Regions from separate parts of the Bradyrhizobium sp. ORS 111 genome, predicted to be linked through region 2. Evidence: predicted binding sites of a transcription regulator. Region 2 holds the regulator's gene; the other holds the start of a gene.

Region 1 (11,634 bases), 1.5 Mb from region 2:
TCCAGCGTGTTCTGCGCAAAGCTGTAGGAGACATCGACCTCGCGCACCGTGATGCCGTTCTTGCGGGCGTCGCCGACGATCTGCGCCGGCGCGTAAAAGCCCATCGGCTGCGAGTTGAGCAGGCCGCAGCAGAACGCGTCGGGATGATGGTGCTTCAGCCACGACGAGATGTAGACGAGCTGGGCGAAGCTCGCGGCGTGGCTTTCCGGGAAGCCGTAAGAGCCGAAGCCCTTGATCTGATCGAAGCAGCTTCGGGCGAAGTCCGGCGAGTAGCCGCGCGCGACCATGTTGCCGATCAGCTTGTCCTCGTATTTGCCGATGGTGCCGAGGTTGCGGAAGGTCGCCATCGAGCGGCGCAGACCATTGGCCTCCTCGGAGGTGAATTTTGCCGCCTCGATTGCAATCCGCATCGCCTGCTCCTGGAACAGCGGCACGCCGAGCGTCTTGTGCAGGACATTGTAGAGTTCGTCCGGCGGGCCGTGCTCGGGGGACGGTGATGGATAGCTTTCCTGCTCCTGCTTGTTTCGCCGGCGCAGATAGGGATGCACCATGTCGCCCTGGATCGGCCCCGGGCGCACGATCGCGACCTCGATCACGAGGTCATAGAACTTTCGTGGCTTCAGGCGCGGCAGCATGTTCATCTGAGCGCGGCTTTCGACCTGGAACACGCCGAGCGATTCCCCGCGGCACAGCATGTCATAGACTTTTTTGTCGTCCTGCGGGACGGTGGCGAGCTCCCAGCGCTCGCCCTTGTGCTTCTCGATCAGGTCGAAGCATTTGCGGATGCAGGTCAGCATGCCCAGCGCCAGCACGTCGACCTTCATCATGCTGAGCGCATCGACGTCATCCTTGTCCCATTCGATGAAGGTGCGATCGTCCATCGCGGCGTTGCCGATCGGCACATAGGTGTCGAGCCGATCTTGGGTCAGGACATAGCCGCCGACATGCTGCGAGAGATGACGGGGAAACTCGATCAGCTCGGTGGCGAGCTCGACCGCGAGGTTGATCATCGCATTTTTCGGATCGAGCCCGGCCTGCCGCACCTGCATGTCGTTGAGGCCCTTGCCCCAGCTCCCCCACACGGTGTCGGCGAGCGCCGCGGTGACGTCCTCGGTCAGCCCGAGCGCCTTGCCGACATCGCGGATCGCGCTGCGCGGGCGATAATGAATGACGGTGGCGATGATTGCCGCGCGGTGGCGGCCGTAGCGGCGGTAGACATATTGCATCACCTCCTCGCGCCGCGAATGCTCGAAATCGACGTCGATGTCAGGCGGCTCCAGCCGCTCCTTGGAGATGAAGCGCTCGAACAAGAGATCGACCTTGGTCGGATCGACCGAGGTGATGCCGAGCACGTAGCAGACCGCCGAGTTCGCCGCCGAGCCCCGCCCCTGGCATAAGATGCCCTGGCTGCGCGCATAGTGCACGATGTCGTGCACGGTGAGGAAGTAATGCGCGTATTTCAGCTCGGCGATCAGCGCGAGCTCCTTGTTCAGGGTGGCGCGGAGTTTGTCGTCGATCTCGTCGTTGAAATATTTGTCGACGCCGGCCCAGGTCAGATCCTCCAGGTGCTGCTGCGCGGTCTTGCCGGGCGGCACCGGCTCGTCCGGGTACTGGTACTTGAGCTGGTCGAGCGAGAAGGTGATGCGTTTCGCAAAGCGCATGGTTTCCGCGATCGCGTCGGGCAGATCGCGGAACAGTCGCACCATCTCATGCGCCGGCTTGAGATGGCGCTCGGCATTGGCTTCGAGCCGGCGGCCGACCGCCTCGATCGTGGTCTTCTCGCGGATGCAAGTGAGCACGTCCTGCAAGGGGCGACGCGCCGGATGATGATAAAGCACCTCGTTGGTCGCGAGGAGCGGCACATCGGCCTCAGTGGCAAGCCCATGCAACCGCGCGAGGCGGCGCTTGTCGTCACCACGATAGAGCAGGCTTGCGGCGAGCCAGACCCCGTCGGCTGCACTCTCCTTCAGCCGCGCGAGCAGATCGAGCGTCCGCGCCGGATCAAAGCGATGCGGCAGCGCCAGCACCAGGAGCTGGCCTTCCGCGAAGTCGAGCAGGTCGGACAGTTTCAGATGACACTCGCCTTTTTCAATACGCACGATTTCTTGTTTTGACGCGTTTTCTTCACGCGAACCGGTGTCCACTTCGCTTGAAAACGCTCTGTCGTCGTCGCCGCGCTTGCCGCGGGTCAAGAGCTGGCACAGCCGGCCGTAGGCGGCGCGGTCGCGCGGATAGACCAGGATGTCGGGCGTGCCGTCGATGAAGACGATGCGGGCGCCGATCAGAAGCTGGGGCGGATGCTTGACCTCGGCATTGTCGAGCTCCTTCCAGGCGCGCACCACGCCGGCCAGCGTGTTGTGATCGGCGATGCCGATCACGGGAATCCGCAAGTCGCTCGCCTGATGGACATAAGCGCGCGGATCGGAGCCGCCGCGCAGGAAGGAGAAATTGCTGGTGATGCCGATCTCGGCATAGTCGGGCACGGGCGCTTTCATGCGAACAGCCCGTGCACATACCAGGTGGCGGGAACAGGCTTGCCCTCTTCGTCCCTCAGCTCGCTCTCATAGAGGCCGTCGCGGAAGATCCAGAAGCGCTGGCCCTCGGCATCCTCGACGCGGAAGTAATCGCGGGTCAGCGACCCGCCGTCCTGCTTCCACCATTCCATCGCGATGCGCTCGGGACCTTCGACCCGCACCACCTCGTGCCGCGCGCGGCGCCAGGTGAACTGATGCGGAGGGCCGTCGGGCACGGTCGCGAACGGCACCTTGATCGGCTCGGGCCGCTCGAACAGCCGCAAGGGGCGCAGCGGCGGCTCGCCCGCGACGCGCTCCGGCCAGGCGGCCGCGCTCGCGGCGGCCAGATGATGCTGCGCCGGCACCGCGAGCGCTGATCGTTCGGGGATGTGGCTCTCCAGCGGCAGATGCACGACGACGCGTTTGCCGCCGATGCGAGCGGCGATGCGGTCGATCAGTGCGGAGACCTCGTCATTGTCGTGGACGGTGGCGTCGAGATCGCGCTGCTGCTGCACCACGAGCTCGGTGCGACCGGCGGCCAGACGAATGAGATCGAAGCCGAAACCGGGATCAAGGGGATCGTTGAGCGCATCGAGCCGCTCGCGGAACAGGCGGTCGATCATTTCGGGCCGCGTCACCGGACGCCCGGTCTCGACCACGATCGAACGCACCGCGCCATCGGTGCGGAAGAAGCTCGCCTCCAATTGCCGCGCGCCCTTGCCCTGCTTGTCCATCGCCGCGACCAGCATCCGGGCGAGGTTTTGCAGCGTCAGCGCGATCACAGTGTCGGTTGCAACAGGCTCGGGGAAACGCTTCTCCACGATGTAATCCGGCAGCGGCTTGCGCGGGCTGATCGGGGCATCGCCCTGCCCCAGCGCATGACTGAGCAGCGTGGTGAACGCGGCGCCGAACCGCGCCGAGATTTCATGCGGCGCGCGCGCGGCGACATCGCCGATGGTCTTCAGGCCGGCGCGGCGCAGACCGGTCGTGATTGCGGCATCGGCGCCAAGCGCGGACACCGGCAATGGACCGACCGACTCGGCCTCCTCGCCATCGGCTGTGATCCGTCCCGAGGCATGCCGCGTCAGCGTGCGCGCCGCGATCGAGGTGCCGGCGATGGCAGCGCTGACGGCAAAGCCGCGGCGGCTCAGCGCGTTGGTCGCGATCTGCAGCAGCGCGCGCTCGCCGCCGAACAGATGCGCGCAGCCGGTGATGTCGAGGAACAGACCGTAGGGCGGATCCAGCGCCACCAGCGGCGTGAAGCGGTCGCACCAGTCGGCGATGTCGTTCAGCGTCTTCAGATCGGCGGCGGGATCGGCGTCGTAGACGGTGAGCTCCGGACAGATCGCGCGGGCATTGGCGAGCGGCAGCCCGATCGACAGCCCGGCGCGCACCGCGGCCTCGTCGATGGCGTGGAGCAGGATCGCGTTGTGATCCTTTGCGACCACGACGCTGGGGAGTTCCAGTAGAGAGCGAGATCCTTTCTTCGCCTCTCCCGCTTGCGGGGGAGGCCGGATCGCATCGTCAGATGCGATCCGGGTGGGGGCTCTCTCCCTACGAAGAGCGTCGCTCGTGGCAAGACCCCCACCCCAACCCTCCCCCGCAAGCGGGAGAGGGAGCCCGACCACCTCCCGAGCCTCAGCTTGCGAGACGTCGTGCTGCACGAGTTTCCGCTTGATGCGGTCGATGGGCAGGCGTGGCAGCCACAGGCTGAGGATACGCCGACGGTTCACTGAATTGGCACTCATCACATTTCCATTCCATGATCCATCGCCCGACCGGGCCATGACGATTGCGCACGAGTTCGGCCTCGAAGCGCGGCGCGCCCCAGGCGCTGGCGGCGGTGCCGGGCGGCGAATGCGCCGCGCGCACGATCCAGCGCGTCTCGGCGGTCGAGGGGATCGGGGTCGCCGCGATCCGCAGCACCAGCGCGGTGACCCCGGAGGCCTGCGCGGCCAAGGTCAATTTGCGGCTGGCGACGAGATCGAGCTGGCGCACATTGCCCCAGACCTCCAGCACGACCGCGCCCAGCGCATCGCAGGCGAGCGCGTCGGCCGTGGTGCGCAACGCGGCATCGACATCGGCGGCGCGCACCATGACGAGCAGGCGCGGATCGAGGCCGAGCTCGGCAAGCCCGCTCATCGACAGCGCGCCGCTTTCAAGATCGGAAAAATCCTGCCGCACCCAGACCAGCGGCTTGCGCGGTGACATCCGTCCGGCGAGCCCCGCGATGAAGCCGGTCGCGGCCCCGCCCTGATGGCCAGCCGCGAACACTTCATGCAGCGCTGCAGGCGCAAGTCCGCCGCGCAGCATCGCATCCGCGCCCGCATGGCCGAGCGCGATGCGGTTCGGTATCTGCACATCGTCAGGCGCCTCGATGCGCGCGATGCTGCCGCGCAGAGACGCAAGCGTGCTCATGCGTGCGCCGTTCATGGTGCGCCGCTCCTTCCAAGCAAAATTTGAAGCCGTCACTGGTCTGAACAGAGAACCAGGGTCTGGCTCATTTGTTCATGATATGTTCTAATATAAAGCTAACAGGGCCGGCAGAGTCAATCGGATTGGTGGGCTCCCTGATTCACGAGCGGAATCAAGGGGATTCACAGGCATCGGCGCGACCGCGGCAGCCTCTCTCCGGTGTCACCGGACGCGCGGGCCCGAATGACAGTGAGACTGAAACGGAGCAGATCGCATGCACATCATCATGCTCGACAGCGACACCGATTTCGAAGGCTGGCGCAAGGCCGCGCGACGACTGGCACTGAATGACGTGAAGCCATCTGATGTCACGTGGACAGTGCGCGGCGAGGCCGAACTGTTTTCGCCATCTGGCGCGAACGACCTGCCCGATGCGCCGCATGCGACGTTCAACGTCCCCGCTACATTTGTCGAGCTGGCACGGGCCGCGATCCTGCATCAAAGCGGCGAACGCTTCGCCCTGCTCTATCGCCTGCTGTGGCGGCTGCGCGGCCACCACGATCTGGCTGATGACCCCGACATCGCCAAAGCCAATGCGATGGCTCGCGCGGTCTATCGCGAGATGGACAGGATGATCGCGCAGGTCCGCTTCCGCGAAATCGGCCGCGAGAAGGCGCATTACGTCGCCTGGTTCGAGCCGGAGCATCACATCGTCGAGCTCGCCGCGCCCTTCTTCGCCAGCCGCTTTTCCGACATGCCGTGGTCGATCCTGACCCCCGACGTCTGCGCGCATTGGGATGGGCATGCGATCTCGATCACGTCAGGCATCGACAAATCCGAAGTGCCATCCGAGGACCGGCTCGAGGAGACCTGGCGGCGTCACTACAGCAGCCTCTTCAATCCGGCACGGTTGAAAGTGACGGAGGCGCCGCAGGCCTATTGGAGGAACCTGCCCGAGGACTCGATCATTAGACCATTGCTCGAAGACGCGATGCGAATGACGAGCGGCGCCTTCATCGCAAGCAAGGCGGCGAAGCCGCAGGCGCCGCAGAAACCGCAGGACACGCCGATGGCCCGCAAGCACGCCCACGACACTATCGCAACGCTACGCGCCGAGGCCGCCGATTGCCGCGCCTGCCCGCTGTGGAAGGATGCGACCCAGACCGTGTTCGGCCAGGGACCGCAAAGCGCAACCTTGATGTTGGTCGGCGAGCAGCCCGGCGACAAGGAAGATCTCGCCGGCAAGCCGTTCGTCGGTCCGGCCGGATTGATGCTCGATCGCGCGCTGGAAGAGGCCGGCATCGGCCGCACCAAGGTCTACATCACCAACGCGGTGAAGCATTTCAAATTCGTGCCGCGCGGCAAGATCCGCCTGCACCAGAAGCCGAGCACGCCGGAAATCCGCGCCTGCCGTCAATGGTACGAGCGTGAGCTGGCGGCCATCAAACCGGAGCTGGTGGTGGCGCTCGGCGCGACCGCCGCACAGGGCGTGCTCGGCAAGATCACGCCGATCAACAAGAACCGCGGCCGCCTGATCGACCATGATGGAACCAAGGTGCTGGTCACGGTGCATCCCTCCTATCTGCTGCGGCTGCCCGATGAGGAGGCCAAGGCGAAGGAATATCAACGCTTTGTCGACGATTTGAAAATCGCGGCCAGCTTGCTGCGCCGCGCGGCTCATGCGGCGTGATGCGGCCATGGAACAACTTCGTTCCCCGATATTCACACTTTGCTGTGAAAAATCAGAAACAGGCCGAGAAAAAACTACAACCTTTAATTGATCCATGATAGCGTCACAGGCTCAACAGGCATTGGGCGTCATGTTCACGCCATGACGTACCCTGAGGCCAGCGCGCTGCGCGGTTCGACTAGCCCCAACCGCGCGGCGCGCGACCTCTACCCGGCAGTCCGCCGCCCGCCGAATTGGCTCGCCCCACGAGTTGCCTGATCCGTCCCGCGTGCCCTAGCGATTTGTTGTTCCGGAACGCGCAATCCGCGGCAGCGTCCGCAATCGGTGACGCTCGTAACTGAAGATTGCCGCACCTGAAATCTTCACGGCCCGTGTGACCTCGCCACGCGATTGCCGGCCGGCGCCCGGGCCGGATTTCAATTGCCTGTCATATGCATGGATCAAAATCGGCGGCATTGGGACAGGAGATTATCATGAGCGATATGGCGTTACCCGGTTCGATCGAACCCGCCCTGAAGAAAGGTCCGGATCTCGACAAGGGCTTTCATCCTCTGACCGGCGTCATTTATTTGGGCGTGGTTGCGGCTGCGCTGCTGTTCGTTGGCTACAGCATCTATGCCGACGTCGATGCCACCGGCACGCGCGTCACTTCGTTCCTGCCCTACATCCTGCTGTTCGTTGCGCTCCTGATCGCGCTCGGCTTCGAATTCGTCAACGGCTTCCACGACACCGCCAATGCGGTCGCGACCGTGATCTACACCCGCTCGCTGCCGGCGCATGTCGCCGTGGTGTGGTCGGGCCTGTTCAACCTGTTCGGCGTGCTGCTCTCCAGCGGCGCGGTCGCGTTCGGCATCGTCTCGCTGCTTCCGGTCGAGCTGATCCTCCAGGTCGGCAGCAGCGCGGGCTTTGCGATGGTGTTCGCGCTATTGATCGCCGCCATCATCTGGAATCTCGGCACCTGGTGGCTCGGCCTGCCGGCCTCGAGCTCGCACACCCTGATCGGATCGATCATGGGCGTCGGCATCACCAACGCGCTGTTGCGCGGCCGTGACGGCACCTCCGGCGTGGACTGGTCGCAGGCCGTCAACATCGCCAAGGCGTTGCTGCTGTCGCCGCTGTTCGGCTTCGTGCTCGCGGCACTTCTGCTCTACGTCCTTAAGGCCGTGCTGCTGCGCGCGACGCCGAAGCTGTTCGGCGAGCCGGTCGGCGACCAGCCGCCGCCGTGGTGGATCCGCGGCATCCTGATCCTGACCTGCACGCTGGTCAGCTTCTTCCACGGCTCCAATGACGGCCAGAAGGGCATGGGCCTCATCATGCTGATCCTGATCGGCACGGTGCCGACCGCGTATGCGCTGAACCGCGCGCTGCCGAGCAGCCAGATCGAGCAGTTCGCCGCGCATTCGGCTGCGGCGAGCAAGGTCATCGAGGGCAAGGCCGCCGGCTACAACGTGATCGGCAATCCGCGCCCGGCCGTGACCAATTACGTCTCGCAGCACCAGATCAACGAAGGCACCTTCCCCTCGCTCGCGGTGCTGGTGCGCGACATCGGCCAGCAGGTCGCCCAATACGGATCATTGGCGAAGTTTCCGGCTGACGTCGTCGGCAACACCCGTAACGACATGTATCTGGCCTCCGAGGCGATCCGCCTGCTGATGAAAGACAAGGAGGCCGAGCTCTCCGCCAGCGACATCGCTGTGCTGAATCAGTACAAGAGCTCGCTCGATGCCGCGACCAAGTTCATTCCAAGCTGGGTCAAGTTCGCCGTCGCCATCGCGCTCGGCCTCGGCACCATGGTCGGCTGGAAGCGCATTGTCGTCACCGTCGGCGAGAAAATCGGCAAGACCCATTTGACTTACGCTCAGGGCGCCTGCGCCGAGATCACAGCGGCTGCGACGATTGCCGCCGCCGACGGCTACGGCCTGCCGGTCTCGACCACGCACGTGCTGTCGTCGGGCATCGCCGGCACCATGGCGGCCAACGGCTCCGGCCTGCAATGGGCGACGATCCGCAACATCGCGATGGCCTGGGTGCTGACGCTGCCCGCCGCGATGATCCTCTCGGGCGTTCTGTACTACGTGTTCTATCACCTGTTCTGACCCCGGCGCGATGCCCCGCGTCGGACGACAAGGCCCGCACCACCGGTGCGGGCCTTGTGCATTTGGTGCGCATCGCGCAATGGCCGCCGCTCAGGCGTAGCCCTTTGCCACCTCGGCGAGCAGGCCGCGTGACCATTTGTGCAAACCCGATTTGGCGGTCCTGGCGCTCCAGTACATGTCGATCGAGATCGGTACCCGGAACGGCAGCGCTGCGACATGCAGCCCGCCGCCCATCGTGCGCGCCAGATGATACGGGATGGTGGCGACAAGCCGGGTGCCGGCGATGATCCGCTCCAGACTGTCGTGGTTCGGAAGGGTCACCGCCGGCTCCAGCGCGATGTCCCTGGACTTGAGCACATCGAGATAGAGCGGCTGCCACTCGCCGCTATGGGTGACAAAGACATGCTGTGCCTTGGCATAGGCTGACAGCGCGACCCGGCCGCGCGCGAGCGGATTGTCCGGGTCCATCACGCAGACATAGTGATCGGTGAGAATATGGCGCCGATAGAAGCTCTCGCCGACGATCCCGACCGGACCGAGCACGATGTCGCACTGGTTCTGCTTGAGGTGGACGTTGCCATGGCCGGCGGCATCGAGCAGCACCAGCCGCACGAGCGGCGCGCTCGCGCGCAACCGGGCGCAGAAGTGCGGGATCAGCGTCTGGCGTTCGTGATAGTTGCAGGAGATCGTCACGCTGCCCTGCGCGATGGCCGGATCGAACTCCGCCGGCACGGCAAGCCCCTCCATCTCGCCGATCATGTCCCGCGCCCATGCGACCAGCGCCGCGCAACGCTCGGTCGCGCTGACGCCGTTGCCCTGACGGACGAACAGCGGATCGCGCAGCACGCCGCGCAGCCGCTCGATCGCGTAGCTGATGGTGGACTGGTTGACGTCGAGCCGCTTCGCCGCAGCCGAGAACGACTGCAGATCGTACACCAGTACAAGCGTCCGCAAGCTCCCGATGTCGATCGGATCGATCGATGAGTTGGCCGCCACCCGTCGCCTCCCGCGTTGGCAGGTACCCGCAGCCTATCACATATCATGCAGAATTTCGATGGCCTGAATTGGCTCTATCGAATTGAGCGATTACACGCCCGCGGCTAGCCTTTGCAAAAAATCGCCCGCGGGAGGACGAATGACCAGCACAGTGCCCGTCGTCACGGATATCTCGTATCAGGATCTGCTCGACGATCCCTATCCGATCTTCCGCCGCCTGCGCGAGACGGCGCCCGCCGTGTTCGTCGAGACGGCGAAGCTGACGCTGGTGACGCGCTTCGACGACATCACCAAAATAGAGCGCGATCCGGCAACCTATTCGGCCGACAACCCCACCTCCCTCGTCAACAAGGTGATGGGGCCGACCTTCATGCGCAAGGACGGCGCCGAGCATGCGACCGGCCGCAAGGCGATCGAACCTTCGTTCCGGCCCGCGACGATCAAGGAGCACTGGGCGCCGCGGTTCATCGCGATCTGCCAGAGGCTGATCGACGCGCTGGCCGACGCGGGCGAGGCCGATTTGTTCGGCGCGCTTGCCGCGCCGATGGCGTCCCTCAGCCTGATGGAGATGATCGGCTTCGAGCCGATGCCGTGGCAGCCCCTTGCCGCATGGTCGCAAGCCCTGATCGACGGCGCGGGCAATTACGCCGGCGATGCCGAGATCGAGCGCACGGCGATGCAGGCCGGCGCCGCCGTCGACGCCGCGATCGAGGCGGTACTCGATCAACACCGCAGCCATCCCAATCCCTCGATCCTGTCGTCGATGGTCAATGCCGATCCGCCGATGTCGATCGAGGCCATCAGAGCCAACATCAAGGTGATCATCGGCGGCGGGCTGAACGAGCCGCGCGACGCGATCCTCACGCTCGTGCTCGGCCTTTTGCAAAATCCGGCGCAGAAGCGAACCGTGCTGGCGAAGCCGGAGCTGTGGCCGGCGGCGCTCGAGGAAGCGGTGCGCTGGATCTCTCCGATCGGCATGTATCCGCGGCGCGTGACCCGCAGCGTCGATCTCTCCGGCGTGACGCTGCCGCGGGATCTTCAGATCGGGCTCTGCGTCGGCGCGGCCAACCGCGACGGCAAGCGCTTTGCCGATCCTGACAGCTTCGACATCTCACGGCCGAAGCAATCGCATTTGGCATTCGGCGCCGGGCCGCATTTCTGCGCCGGCACCTGGGTGTCGCGGCTGACCGTCGGCAAGATCGTGGGACCGATGCTGTTCGAACACCTGCGCAATCTGCGGCTCCGCGACGACGCCCCACCAATCGTCCGCGGCTGGGTGTTCCGCGGCCCGGTCTCGCTGCCGGTCAGATGGGACGCGTGAGGAACGCACAGCCCGCGTCATTGCGAGCCAACGGGTCGCGCGAATGCGCGCCCGATGACAGGCTCCACGAAGCAATCCATACCTCCTCGGCGGAACGATGGATTGCTTCGTCGCTTCGCTCCTCGCAATGACGGCCGGAAGGACGACGCAGCGACCATTGAGAGGGCTGCAGCCGGCAAGATCACGCCGGCAGCGCGTTCTCCACGATCTTCACGAAATACGACGTGCCGTAAACGATCGCCTCGTCGTTGAAATTGTAGGCGGGATGATGCAAGCCCGCGCTGTCGCCGTTGCCGCAGAAGATGAAGGCGCCGGGCCGCGATTCCAGCATGTAGGAGAAATCCTCGGCGCCCATCAGCGGCGGCATCTCGTGCACATTGGCGGCACCGGCGACGTCCTTGGCGATGCGGGTCGCGAATTCGGTCTGCGAACCGTGGTTCACCGTGACCGGATAACCGCGCTCATAGGTGAGATCGATCTTGGCGCCGGTCATCTTCGCGACGCCGTCGACGACTTCGCGCACGCGCTTCTCGATGAGGTCGCGCACCTCCTTGGTCAGGGTCCGCACGGTGCCGCGCAATTCCGCGGTCTGCGGGATCACGT
Region 2 (11,634 bases):
CGGGTCCTGCGCGCCAAGATCGACATGGCCGCAGGCAATATCAACCTGCGCGATCCCGTGCTGTATCGCATCCTGCACGCCCACCATCCGCGCACCGGCGACAAATGGGCGATCTATCCCAGCTACGACTACGCCCACGGCCAGTCGGACGCCATCGAGGGCATCACCCATTCGATCTGCACGCTCGAATTCGAGGATCACCGGCCGCTCTACGATTGGCTGCTCGACAAGCTGCCGGTGCCGTCGAAGCCGCATCAGTATGAGTTCGCGCGGCTGAACCTGACTTACACGCTGCTGTCCAAGCGCGTGCTGACCCAGCTCGTGCGCGACGGCCATGTCTCGGGGTGGGACGACCCGCGCATGCCGACCATCGCCGGCCTGAAGCGGCGCGGTGTGCCGCCGGCCGCGGTGCGTGAATTCATCAAGCGGATCGGCGTTGCCAAGGCCAACAGCGTGGTCGACGTCGGCATGCTCGAATTCTGCATCCGCGAGGAGCTCAACCGCACCGCGCTGCGCCGTATGGCGGTGCTGCGGCCGCTGAAGGTCGTGATCGAGAACTATCCGGACGGGCAGGTCGAGGAGATCGAGGCCATTAACCACCCGGACAATCCGGAGGCCGGCACCCGCAAGATCGCGTTCGGCCGCGAGCTCTATATCGAGCGCGACGACTTCATGGAGAACCCGCCGAAGAAGTTCTTCCGCCTCTCGCCCGGCAACGAGGTGCGGTTGCGCTATGCGTATTTCATCAAGTGCACGAGCGTGGTCAAGAACGACGCCGGCGAGATCGTCGAGCTGCGCTGCACCTACGATCCCGCGACCAAGGGCGGCAATGCGCCCGACGGCCGCAAGGTGAAGGCGACGATGCACTGGCTGCCGGCGGCACAGTCGAAGCCCGCGGAGATCCGCATCTACAACCAGCTCTTCGCCAATCCGAGCCCGAACGCGGCCGATTTCGCCGCCGACCTCAACCCGCAGTCGCTCGAGGTGCTGACGGACGCGCGCGTCGAGCCGGCGATCGCCGAAAGCAATTCGCCCGAGGCGATGCAGTTCGAGCGGCAGGGCTATTTCGTGCGCGATCCGGACTCCACCCCCGACAAGCTCGTGTTCAATCGGACGATCGGCCTGCGCGACACCTTCGCCAAGGAAGTCGGCGGGAAGGGCTAACCCTTCAATCCTCCCTTCTCGATCAGCAGTGGTGTCCCGCAGGCGTTTCCGCTTCGTTCCGCTAGTCGGCTGACTGCGGCATCCGCTAGCTTTGCGACCCGGCAGGGATCGCAAGCGAGATGGCGGAGCAGGGCACGACGCCGGGCGGCAAACGCGGCTACGCGGGGACATGGCCGCCGCGCGCGGCCATTCCGGCCGGTGGCTACGTCCCGGCGCGCCTCAGCGTCTGGCCGCCCGTCGTCGAGACATTGCGGCAGTGGGCCCGCGCCGAGGCCGGCGCCGGACGGCTGTTGCCATGGGTGCCGGTGGCATTCGGCACCGGCATCGCGTTCTATTTCGCGGCCGAGCATGAGCCGGTGCTGTGGGTCACCGGCGCCGTCGCGGTCGCGTTGTGTGTTCTCGCGTTCCTGCTGAGGCGGCAGCGGCTGTTTCCGGTGATCGTGATGGTGGCAGCGGTGGCCGCGGGCTTCGCCACCGCGACCTGGAGGACGGCGCGCGTCGCGCATACCGTGCTGGCGCGGCCGATGTTCTCGGTGGCGCTGACCGGCTTCGTCGAGACGCGCGATATCCGCGAGAAGACCGACCGCTTCGTGTTACGTGTCGTCTCGATCGAGAGCCCGCGCGACACGACGAAGCTCGAGCGCGTACGGCTTTCGGTGAAGAAGGGCACCGCCCCAGAAGTCGGCAGCTTCGTCCAATTGAAGGCGCGGCTGTTGCCGCCGCTCGGCCCGCAGCGCCCGGGCTCCTATGATTTCGGCCGCGATCTCTATTTCCAGGGCATCGGCGCCTCCGGCTTCGTGATGGGCTCGGTCAAGACGACGGAGCCGCCGGCGAGCGGCGGCCTCGCCTTGCGCTACTCCGCCCTCATGCAGGGCCTGCGCGACGCGATCGATGCACGCATCCGCACCACGCTCGACGGCGACCAGCGCGCGATCGCGACCGCGCTGCTCACCGGCCGGCGCGATGCGATCACGGCGCCGGTCAACGACGCGATGTTCATCTCGGGGCTTGGCCACGTGCTGTCGATCTCCGGCTACCACATGGCCGTCGTCGCGGGCGTGGTGTTCTTTGCCGTGCGCGCGCTGCTCGCGCTGTTCCCGGCGCTCGCGGCGGGCCATCCGATCAAGAAATGGGCGGCCGCCGCGGCGCTCGTCGCCGCCGCCTTCTACCTCATGCTGTCAGGGGCGGAGGTCGCGACCCAGCGATCGTTTTTCATGACGGCGGTGGTGCTGATCGCCGTGATCGTCGACCGCCGTGCGATCACCTTTCGCACGCTGGCGGTGGCTGCGCTGATCGTGCTCGTGATCGCGCCCGAAGCGCTGGTGCATCCGAGCTTTCAGATGTCGTTTGCGGCGACCCTCGGGCTGGTGGCGCTGGTGCAGATCGGGATGCCGAGCCTGCTCGCCTCACCCGATCATTCGGTGACGGCGCGGGTGGCGTTGTGGGGCGGGCGTGAGATCGCGATGCTGGTGTTGGCCTCGCTGGTCGCCGGGCTCGCGACCACGCCCTATGCCGCCTTCCATTTCCATCGCGTGACGCCCTACGGGCTGCTCGCCAATCTCGCGGCGATGCCGGTGGTGTCGGCGGTGGTGATGCCGGCGGGCCTGCTCGGGCTCGCAGCCATGCCGTTCGGGTTCGACGGCGTGTTCTGGGCGATCATGGGCGTCGGCATCGACTGGATGATCGTGGTCACGCAGTGGGTCGCGGCCCTGCCGGGCGCGGTCGGGCGGATGGCCGCGTTCGGCACCGGGCCGCTGATCGTGGCGAGCGCCGGCCTCGTCCTGCTCGGCCTGCTTCGGACGCCGCTGCGCTGGTCGGGCGCGGCCCTGCTTGCGGTGGCGCTGATCTGGGCGCTGCGGGTGCCGCAGCCGGACGTCCTGGTCTCCGCCGACGGCCGCAATGTCGCGGTCCGCGGCGGCGACGGGCGGCTGCATCTGATGCGAAGCGGCAAGGATGCCTTTCTGGTGAAGGAATGGCTGGCGGCGGATGCCGATGCGCGGACGGCCGCCGATCCCTCGCTCGCGGACGGGGTCTCCTGCGACGAGAGCGGCTGCGTGGCTGAGGGGACCGGAGGCATGCTGGTTTCGTTGGCGATGCGGCCCGAGGCGCTGGTCGACGATTGCGAGCGGGCGGCGCTGATTCTGACGGCCCGTCCGGTGCCGCAGGGCTGCGCGGCCTCCGTGATCGATGCCGAGCGGCTGCGGCGCCACGGCGCCCTGATGCTGCGCCGCACCGGCGGCGGCTTTGCCGTCGATGCGGTCAGGCCCGGCGGGATCGACCGGCCGTGGTCGCCGGCGGTTCCCGGCGATACCGAGGACGAGGCCACGCTGCGCGTACCCGGCCGCGCGCCGCGCCCGGCGGTCGACGCGACCCCGGCAGAGGCTGATCTGCAAGGCGACGACTAAGGCTGATCGGGCAGAGGAGTGGTGGTCGGCAGGTCAAAGGCGCCGAGATGGTACTCGTCCGAGTCCGGGTTCGCGTTTGGCTTTCTGACGAGGGTGAACGTCGCTTCGGGAAATTGCTGCCAGACCTTCAGGTCGTCGGCCGTCACCGTCAGCCAGCCGAACCGGAACATGTAGCGGCCCGGCTCCGTGACGCGTCCAGCCCTTTGCCATGTGACCTTGTCGACCACCGAGCACGTCCTTGTCCGTGTCCGATGATGCGCCAAGGCGCGGTCTAACGCAAATCCCCGATGCGCCCCGGAGCCTTAAGTCCGGGGTCGCTCGAAATCGCTTAGGTCACCGCCGCCGGACAATTCATCCAGCGGCCATGATGCGCTCAACCCAAAAACAGCGACGCGAATGCAGAGGGCCGCCGCTCGACCGCCTTCGGCTTCTCGACGACGGGCGGGTGGAGGGCAGGTAGCTGCAGCACGGTGACGCGTTGTCCTTCGACGAGCTGGGTCACCAGCACGTGGCTGCCGTCGGGGAATTCGACCGCATCATGATGACGATCGGGCACGTCGGGCTCGACTTCGTTGAACACGCCGACGCGGAAGCCGATTGTCTTGGTCCAGATCCAGCGGCTGTCGTAGCGGACGTTCTCGACGAACGCGAGCTCGGTGCCGGGCAGCATGCAGACCGCGACAGTCGGATCGCTCTCCGAAGCAAAGCCGCGGGTTGACGTGCCGCGGAATGTCGTGGTGATCAGCGTCTCTCCGACAATGGCGGGGCGCGATGCCACGGCGTGCAGACTATAGTCACACATCGGATGGCTCCTCATTTCGAGATAGCGACCCGTGCCTCTCCTGAGGCGTGGGCCTCTACCAGAGTGGACGACAGCAAACGAGGTTCTTCCCGTTTCTGGGCGATTGTACGACTGGCCGCGCGAGCCTCCGATCACAAACACGCTACACCGTCCCGGTGGTATCAGGACGCGCCGGAGGCACTCACGCAGCGCAGTCCATGAAGCAACGGCGTTGCGCGCTGCTCGTTCCCTCGCAATGGATGTGCGACTGCACATACGCACGACGCGCTGCACGCGGTCGCGCCTGGACCAGGGGCGCGGTCAGTATTTGCGATAGAGCCCGATCAGCTTGCCCTGGATTCGCACGCGGTTTGGCGGCAGGATGCGCACTTCATAGGCGGTGTTGGCCGGCTCGAGCGCGATCGATGCGCCGCGGCGCCGGAAACGCTTTAGCGTCGCTTCCTCCTCGTCGATCAGCGCCACCACAATGTCGCCGGTATTGGCGGTGTCGTTGCGCTGGATCAGCGCCATATCGCCGTCGAGGATGCCGGCGTCGACCATGGAGTCGCCACGCACCTCCAGGGCATAATGCTCGCCGGCGCCGAGCATGTCCGGTGGCACGCTGATGGTATGGCTGCGCGTCTGCAGTGCCTCAATCGGCGTACCGGCCGCAATCCGGCCCATCACGGGGACGGCGACCGGACGGTTGCCATCATCCTCGGCGATCGGCGGCGTGCTGCTGCGCTTGCCGAGCGTGCCCTCGATCACGCTCGGGGTGAAGCCGCGGCGGCCGTTGCTGCCGCCGGCCGACAGCTCGGGAAGCTTGATCACCTCGATGGCGCGGGCGCGGTTCGGCAGGCGGCGGATGAAGCCGCGCTCTTCCAGCGCTGTAATGAGGCGGTGGATACCGGACTTCGAGCGCAGGTCGAGCGCATCCTTCATCTCGTCGAAGGAGGGCGGGACGCCGGCCTCTTTCAGACGTTCATTGATGAAACGCAGAAGTTCGTACTGTTTGCGCGTGAGCATCTCGAGTATTCCCCCGGTTGATAGCGTCGTTCGATTCCGAGACCTTCAGGGAGCCTGATCGGGAGCGCGAAAACTTCTGACACTCCTCAGTGCGCTCCCATTCGTGGACACCAGTACTCGAAACAAATCATGAACGGACACTATATGTTCGATATGTGTTCCGCAACCACTTAATTTCCGGTGAATGCAGCCGACAGTGCCTGATCGGCGCGGCGGCAACGTCTCATTCGGGCAGTGTCAGAATCTCGCACGCCTCGCCTTGGACGGCCGCGGGTGCGAACGGCGGACGGATCACAAGTGCCCGTGCCGCAGCGAGATTTCCCAGCAGCGAGCTGTCCTGCTGGCTGACGGGTGTTGCGATCAACGTGCCGTCGCCACGCTCCTCGAGGCGGGCCCGGAGATAGTCCTCGCGCTGATCGTTGGCGGCGAGGTCATGGCCGAGCAGGGCGCTCTTGCGGACATGATGAATCACGTTTCGGCCGCTGAGGGCCCGAATCAACGGCACCAGAAACAGGAAGGCGCAGACATAGGACGACACCGGATTTCCGGGCAGGCCGATCACCCGCATCGTTCCCAATCGGCCGTGCATCATTGGCTTGCCCGGCCGCATCGCGATCCGCCAGAACGCCATCTGGACGCCCTCGGCCTCCAGCGACTGCTTGACGAGATCATGGTCGCCGACGGAGGCGCCGCCGGTGGTGATCAGGATGTCGGCGTCCGCCTCCCGTGCCCGGCGGATACCGGAGGTGGTGGCCGCCACCGTGTCGGCAGCGATCCCGAGATCGACGGTCTCTGCGCCCTCGGCGCGGGCCAGCGCCCGCAGCGCGTAGCCGTTGGAATAGACGATCTGGCCGGGGCCGGGGCTGCAGCCCGGCATCACCAGCTCGTCGCCGGTTGCCAGCACCGCGACCTTCGGCCGGCGGCGCACGGCGAGTTCCGGATAGTTCATGGCCGCGGCGAGCGACAGCGCGCGGTCGGAGAGGCGGCTGCCGGCCGCAAGGAGCACATCGCCCTCGCGGAAGTCGACGCCCGCGAGGCGGATGTGCCGTCCCTTCGCGGCGGCCTCGGTGATCGTGATGTGGTCGCCGTCAGTCCTGGTATCTTCCTGGATGATGACGGCGTCAGCGCCGTCGGGGATCACGCCGCCGGTGAAGATCCGTACCGCTTCGCCCACGCCGACCGTGCGCTCGAACGGCCGCCCGGCCGCGACTTCGCCGATCACCCGCAGCCTAGCCGACAGGTCGGACGCAGCGGCCGCGCGCACCGCATAGCCGTCCATCGCCGACATCGGCTGCGGCGGCTGCGTGCGCCGCGCGGCGACATCGCGTGCCAGCGTGCGGTGATAGGCGGCATCGAGCGCGACCGTCTCTTCCGGCAGCGGCTCGGCGCCGGCGAGAACGGCAGACAGGGCATCGGCAACCGGCATCAGGGCCACGGGCAGGGCTCCTCAAATCTCAAGGTCTTCATATTCCAAGTGCGGCGAGTGCCCTTGCCACGTCATCCGTCGATGTCACGTGGATGGCACGAAGGCCGCGCGCCCGCGCGCCCTCGATATTGGCCGCCGTATCGTCGAAGAACAGGATCCGCGACGCCGGCACGCCGATCGCTTTTACCACATGATCGTAGGCCTCGGCGTCCGGTTTTCGAAGGCCGATCGCCGACGACAGGAACACGTCGCGGAAATGGCTGAGCACGTCGGCATAGGCGACCGAGAAATGCGCGACATGGGCCGGGTTGGTGTTGGAGAAGGCATAGAGCGGCAGCCGCCGCGCGGCCGTCGCCAGCAGCGGCGCGATCCCCGGCATTTCGCCGGTGAAGATCGCATTCCAGCCCTCGAGGAACTGCGCATCGGTCAGGTCGATGCCGAGTGACCGGCGCAGGTTCGCGAAAAACGTTGCGTCGTCGACCTTGCCGATCTCGTGGTGCTTGAAGCTGTCGTCGACGACGAAGCGTCCGGCGAGATCGGCAGGCGCGCAGCCGGCGTCTTCCGCCCAGCGCGCCATCACCCTGTCGAAGCTGATATCGAGCACGACGCGGCCGATATCGAACAGCAGCACGTCGACGGAATTGGGGGAGAGTTGCGTGGTCATTGCACGACCGATGTACGAAAATTGCGGGTAGGCGGCAACGGTTTCGATCTCCGCGCGGAGCGCTCCTCGTGACGGGCTTTCGTCACATCCTTGCGAGCGACGGATTGCATTTGGTGCGTCGCAATCGACGATGTCGTCCTGGCGAAGGCCAGAACCCATAACCGCCGCACTTGGCGATGAATGGGACCGTGGCCCGGCGCCGCGCAACAATAAACATTTGGGGTAATGGGTCCCGGCCCCCTGCGCAATTGCGCACTCGGCCGGGACGACGCTGGGGATAGGCCTCGCCCGATGTCTCACCCCGTCATTGCGATGAGCCAACGGGTCGCGCGAACGCGCGCCCGATGACAGGCTCCGCGATGCACCCCCTCTCTCCGCCGTCATCCCCCCGCGCATGCGGGGGATCCAGTACGCTGCGGCCTCTCGGATCAATCACTGCTGCCTCTGGAATACTGGATCATGCTTCTGCCAGAGCCATCGGCGCCTTGTGTTGTTATTGGTTACGGGATCTCGCGCGGAGCGGCGGTTAACCCTTGCCATTTCGGTTGGTGAAGCGAGCATTGCCGAGACCGGTCCCGATGGTCAACACGCCCCAACGCTTCACGTCCCGCATGAAGGGCATTTCGGACAATCCCTGCACCACGCCGTCGTTGTGCATGACGATGGCGGTATCTTGCTCGCCGATCTGCGGGATGGCTTCGATCAGGTTGGCAGGCAGGTTGAACTTGCTGCTCTCCCAATTGCCAGGCAGGTTCTGCGCACCCTTCTCGATAGAGCCATCGCTTTTGATGACGCCGGGACAGGAGATGCCTATGAACGGCGCGAGTTCGAATCCCTCCTTCTCCGCTTTGGCGATCAGACCCTGGAGCATCTTGATCAGATGTTTGACTGCCCCGTCGCGGCTCGGCTCGTCGTGAGCAACACGCCAAAGCTCGAACTTCCAGACGGTCGCCTTGGAAAGGTCCGGAGACTTCTTTCGCCGCGTCTCTACAACGCCGCAGCGGATATTGCTGCCGCCGATGTCGACGGCCAGAATCGAGTCGTGGCCATCGAAGATCCAGGAGGGCGCAAGGTGCAGTGCGCCGATCAACCCGGCTTCGTCCGGGTGATGGCGGATCGGAACCATCTCAACTTTGAAGCCCTCTGCCTTGAGAATGATTTCGGTGCGGGCAATGGCGAGCTCGCCGAGTCGGCTGAGGCGGAAACCACCGCCCACGACGATGCGTTCGGTCTTCTCCCAGGCCTTCGACTTGAGGAGGCGTCGGGCCACATAGGCGAGCTCCCGAGCGAAGTCCTCAATGACGCTTTGCACGACTGCGGCCGCTTTGGTGTCCTCGCCGACCAATACGGCGTCCAGTACCTTCTTGCTGACGTTCTCCGAGGATTCCTCCCCGAAGGGGTCTTCGCCGGTCTTGCGTAGCGGCTTCCGCCATTTATCCAAGATGTCCCGGAAAGCACCCTTGCTGGCGCGGTCTCCAAGAAATCCGTCTTCGTCCTTTAGCTCGATGTTGAAGCTATCAATCTCGACCAATTGCAGGCGCGAGGCGCCGTGCGTGGCGATGCCGGAGGTCGTCATCGTTTCGTCTACCATCCTGATTCTCGAACAAGCCGTGCAAGGTGGCCTCCGTCAACACGCGCTGTGGGCCTCTGTTCCTCCGTCGGGCACGGCGGGATGCGTTGGTTGCGGATGAACGGGGCCGCTGGCTGGCCGCGTTCCAGTCATCCGGAGAGCGTGCGCGACCCACTTGAATCCCCGCGGCCACGCAAGAGGAACGGATCGTCATCAGAAGCTTTGGAGCTCCAAGACCAGCCCTCTTGAGCGCCAAGCGTGGAAAAGCCGAGCGAGCCAACCTCATTCAGCGCAGCGTCGAAGCTCGACGGCGTCTCGCCTCAGCAGACGAAGGAGATCGAGTCCCAAAGCAGACCGAGCGCCGCATTAATTCATGAGACGATCCGGGCGGAGGGCGAGCAGGAACTGAAGCGCCACTGGTGGGCCATCCTCATATCGGGGCTTGCCGCAGGTCTGTCGATCGGCCTGTCACTCGTGGTGCAGGGGAGAATTCCACGCCGCAATATCCGACGAGGCAGCACGGCGACTTTTCGCGCCGCTCGGCTATACCGTCGGCTTCCTCGTCGTGGTCCTGGGACGACAGCAGCTATTCACAGAGAACACGCTGACGCCGATCCTGCCGCTGCTTCATCGTCGCACTCTCGCAATTCTAGTGAAAGTGCTCAAGCTTTGGGGACTGGTGCTTGCTTCGAACATCGCGGGGACGTGGGCCATCGGATACGGTCTCGCGCATACCGAGATCTTCGAACCGAAGGTCACTGATGCGTTTCTTGAGCTTGGCCGGCGCACGGTCGAAGGTTCGTTCTCGGCAACATTCCTTCGCGCCGTGTTTGCAGGCTGGCTGATCGCACTGATGATGTGGCTTCTGCCAGCGGCGAAGGGATCGCGGGCGCATATCATCGTGGTCATGACATACGTGGTCGCACTGGGCGAATTTTCCCACATCATCGCAGGTTCGGTTGAGTGTGCTTTTCTGGTGGCGCGTGGGCAAGCATCACTTGGCCAATACGGTTATGATTTTTTCATCCCGACGCTGCTTGGCAACATTGTCGGCGGGACGACATTGGTTGCATTGTTGAACTACGGCCAGGTCGCGGCGGAGCTCGATAAAGCGGAGGAGTAGGCGACATCCTTGCCCAGCAGGGGGCAGCTCTGGCGACTGCGGCCGCTTGCCCCCATACGAGCGACAATGCTCCTGGCAGCGTCTCCGGCTCCGCTGCGTAACAGACGTCAGCACGCGCTCAGCACAATTTCGGCTTTGCCGCCAGACGACAATCTGGTTGGATTCGGATGGTCTCGTTTCAAACCGGGCGGACGGCGAGCCGAGTCAAGTCGACGGCCCGCCGAGCCCTTGTCACTCTACTTCCTGCACGACCGTACGAGTCGCGGGATCGACTAGCATCACGCGGTCGCCGGAGTACACGTACCGATATTTCGTGAGCGACGGCCCCCACTCGGGCGGCACGGCTTCCAGCTCGACGTCGCGCGGCACGGGTGAACCAACAACGATCTTCTCGCGCGTTTCAACCGGGCGGATCCTGTGCTCGGTAACGTAGGTGTGGATCCTCGTACGGTACTCCGGTTCAATCTGCACGACATGTCCGGTACCGGTCGTCGTGCCAACAGTTGACTGAGCCAGGGCGGCCGTCGATACGATCGCCGCGACCGCGGACGTTAGCAAAATCTTCTTCATGGCGTTCTCCTCACCGCAAAAATGCAGCCGGTGCCAGAACGCCACTCTACAGCGAATGTTCCGAACGCGAGCGATCTCCGCAGCAGGCACCCAAGGAACGTCCGCGGGCTGCGACTGTTGAGCGGCCATCAGCACTTCCAGGAGATGGTCATGGATTGGAACCGAATCGAAGGCAATTGGAAGCAATTCAAGGGCGCGGCCAGGGAGAAATGGGGCAAGCTTACTGACGACGACCTCAACACGATCGAGGGCCACCGCGAGCAGCTGGAGGGCAAGCTCCAACAGCGCTACGGCATGGCCAAGGATCAGATCCGCAAGGACGTCGATGACTGGCTCAAGTCGCTACACTAGCGACTATGCTCGCCCACGCCGCGGCTCGCGGCTTTTCATGTCGAAGTCACAGCGATTGCGGCGTTAGACTACAAGCGGTTGCAAGGGTAGCGGCGAAACGCGGCTGGCCGGCGGCGAAGCATGCCGCGCCGCGAGCGACAAGGTGCCTGACGTCGTAAGTCAGGAACCGGTGTGCAATTCGCCGCGTTAGCTTTTATCCCGAAACAACGGCGCGAGGCGCGCGATGTTGTCCACAATCCTCGTTATCATTTTAATCCTCTTGTTGATTGGAGCATTGCCAACGTGGCCTTACAGCGCTGGCTGGGGCTACTATCCCGGCGGTGGGATTGGCTTGATCCTCATTATCGTGGTCATTTTAGCCCTCATGGGGCGCATTTGAATATTTGGCTGCTGCACGCTCGCACTCGTCCGTTCGGTGGACCGCCGGCAAGCGCCGCAACGTCCTAGTGACTTCGCGACGCCGCACCGCCGATAGATCGCTCTGTTCCACGTACAGACCGGATCTTGCGGCGCGCGAACCAAGCCGCAACTGAGACCACAATCCACGCCAGCGA

The links. Region 2 encodes LexA, which represses DNA repair genes until DNA is damaged. Its sites were predicted from a motif close to TGTTCNNNNTGTGTTCNG; they were not measured.
Region 1: the regulator LexA is predicted to act here: its motif matches at 5,019-5,036, upstream of P6U30_RS24770 (ImuA family protein).

Annotation. Positions count from the first base shown of each region.
Region 1 is NZ_CP120701.1:5,339,101-5,350,734, forward strand. Features, by position in the region: gene P6U30_RS24760 (error-prone DNA polymerase) at 1-2,495, opposite strand, end outside; gene P6U30_RS24765 (Y-family DNA polymerase) at 2,492-4,261, opposite strand; gene P6U30_RS24770 (ImuA family protein) at 4,152-4,946, opposite strand; gene P6U30_RS24775 (UdgX family uracil-DNA binding protein) at 5,203-6,618, shown strand; gene P6U30_RS24780 (inorganic phosphate transporter) at 7,092-8,714, shown strand; gene P6U30_RS24785 (LysR substrate-binding domain-containing protein) at 8,805-9,710, opposite strand; gene P6U30_RS24790 (cytochrome P450) at 9,850-11,031, shown strand; gene P6U30_RS24795 (M20 aminoacylase family protein) at 11,213-11,634, opposite strand, start outside.
Region 2 is NZ_CP120701.1:3,862,620-3,874,253, forward strand. Features, by position in the region: gene P6U30_RS18010 (glutamine--tRNA ligase/YqeY domain fusion protein) at 1-1,164, shown strand, start outside; gene P6U30_RS18015 (ComEC/Rec2 family competence protein) at 1,284-3,569, shown strand; gene P6U30_RS18020 (hypothetical protein) at 3,566-3,796, opposite strand; gene P6U30_RS18025 (hypothetical protein) at 3,943-4,371, opposite strand; gene lexA (transcriptional repressor LexA) at 4,672-5,376, opposite strand; gene glp (gephyrin-like molybdotransferase Glp) at 5,600-6,811, opposite strand; gene P6U30_RS18040 (HAD family hydrolase) at 6,840-7,466, opposite strand; gene P6U30_RS18045 (ROK family protein) at 7,993-9,057, opposite strand; gene P6U30_RS18050 (formate/nitrite transporter family protein) at 9,479-10,159, shown strand; gene P6U30_RS18055 (DUF1236 domain-containing protein) at 10,391-10,729, opposite strand; gene P6U30_RS18060 (CsbD family protein) at 10,880-11,080, shown strand; gene P6U30_RS18065 (DUF3309 family protein) at 11,304-11,459, shown strand; gene P6U30_RS18070 (DUF3147 family protein) at 11,524-11,634, opposite strand, start outside.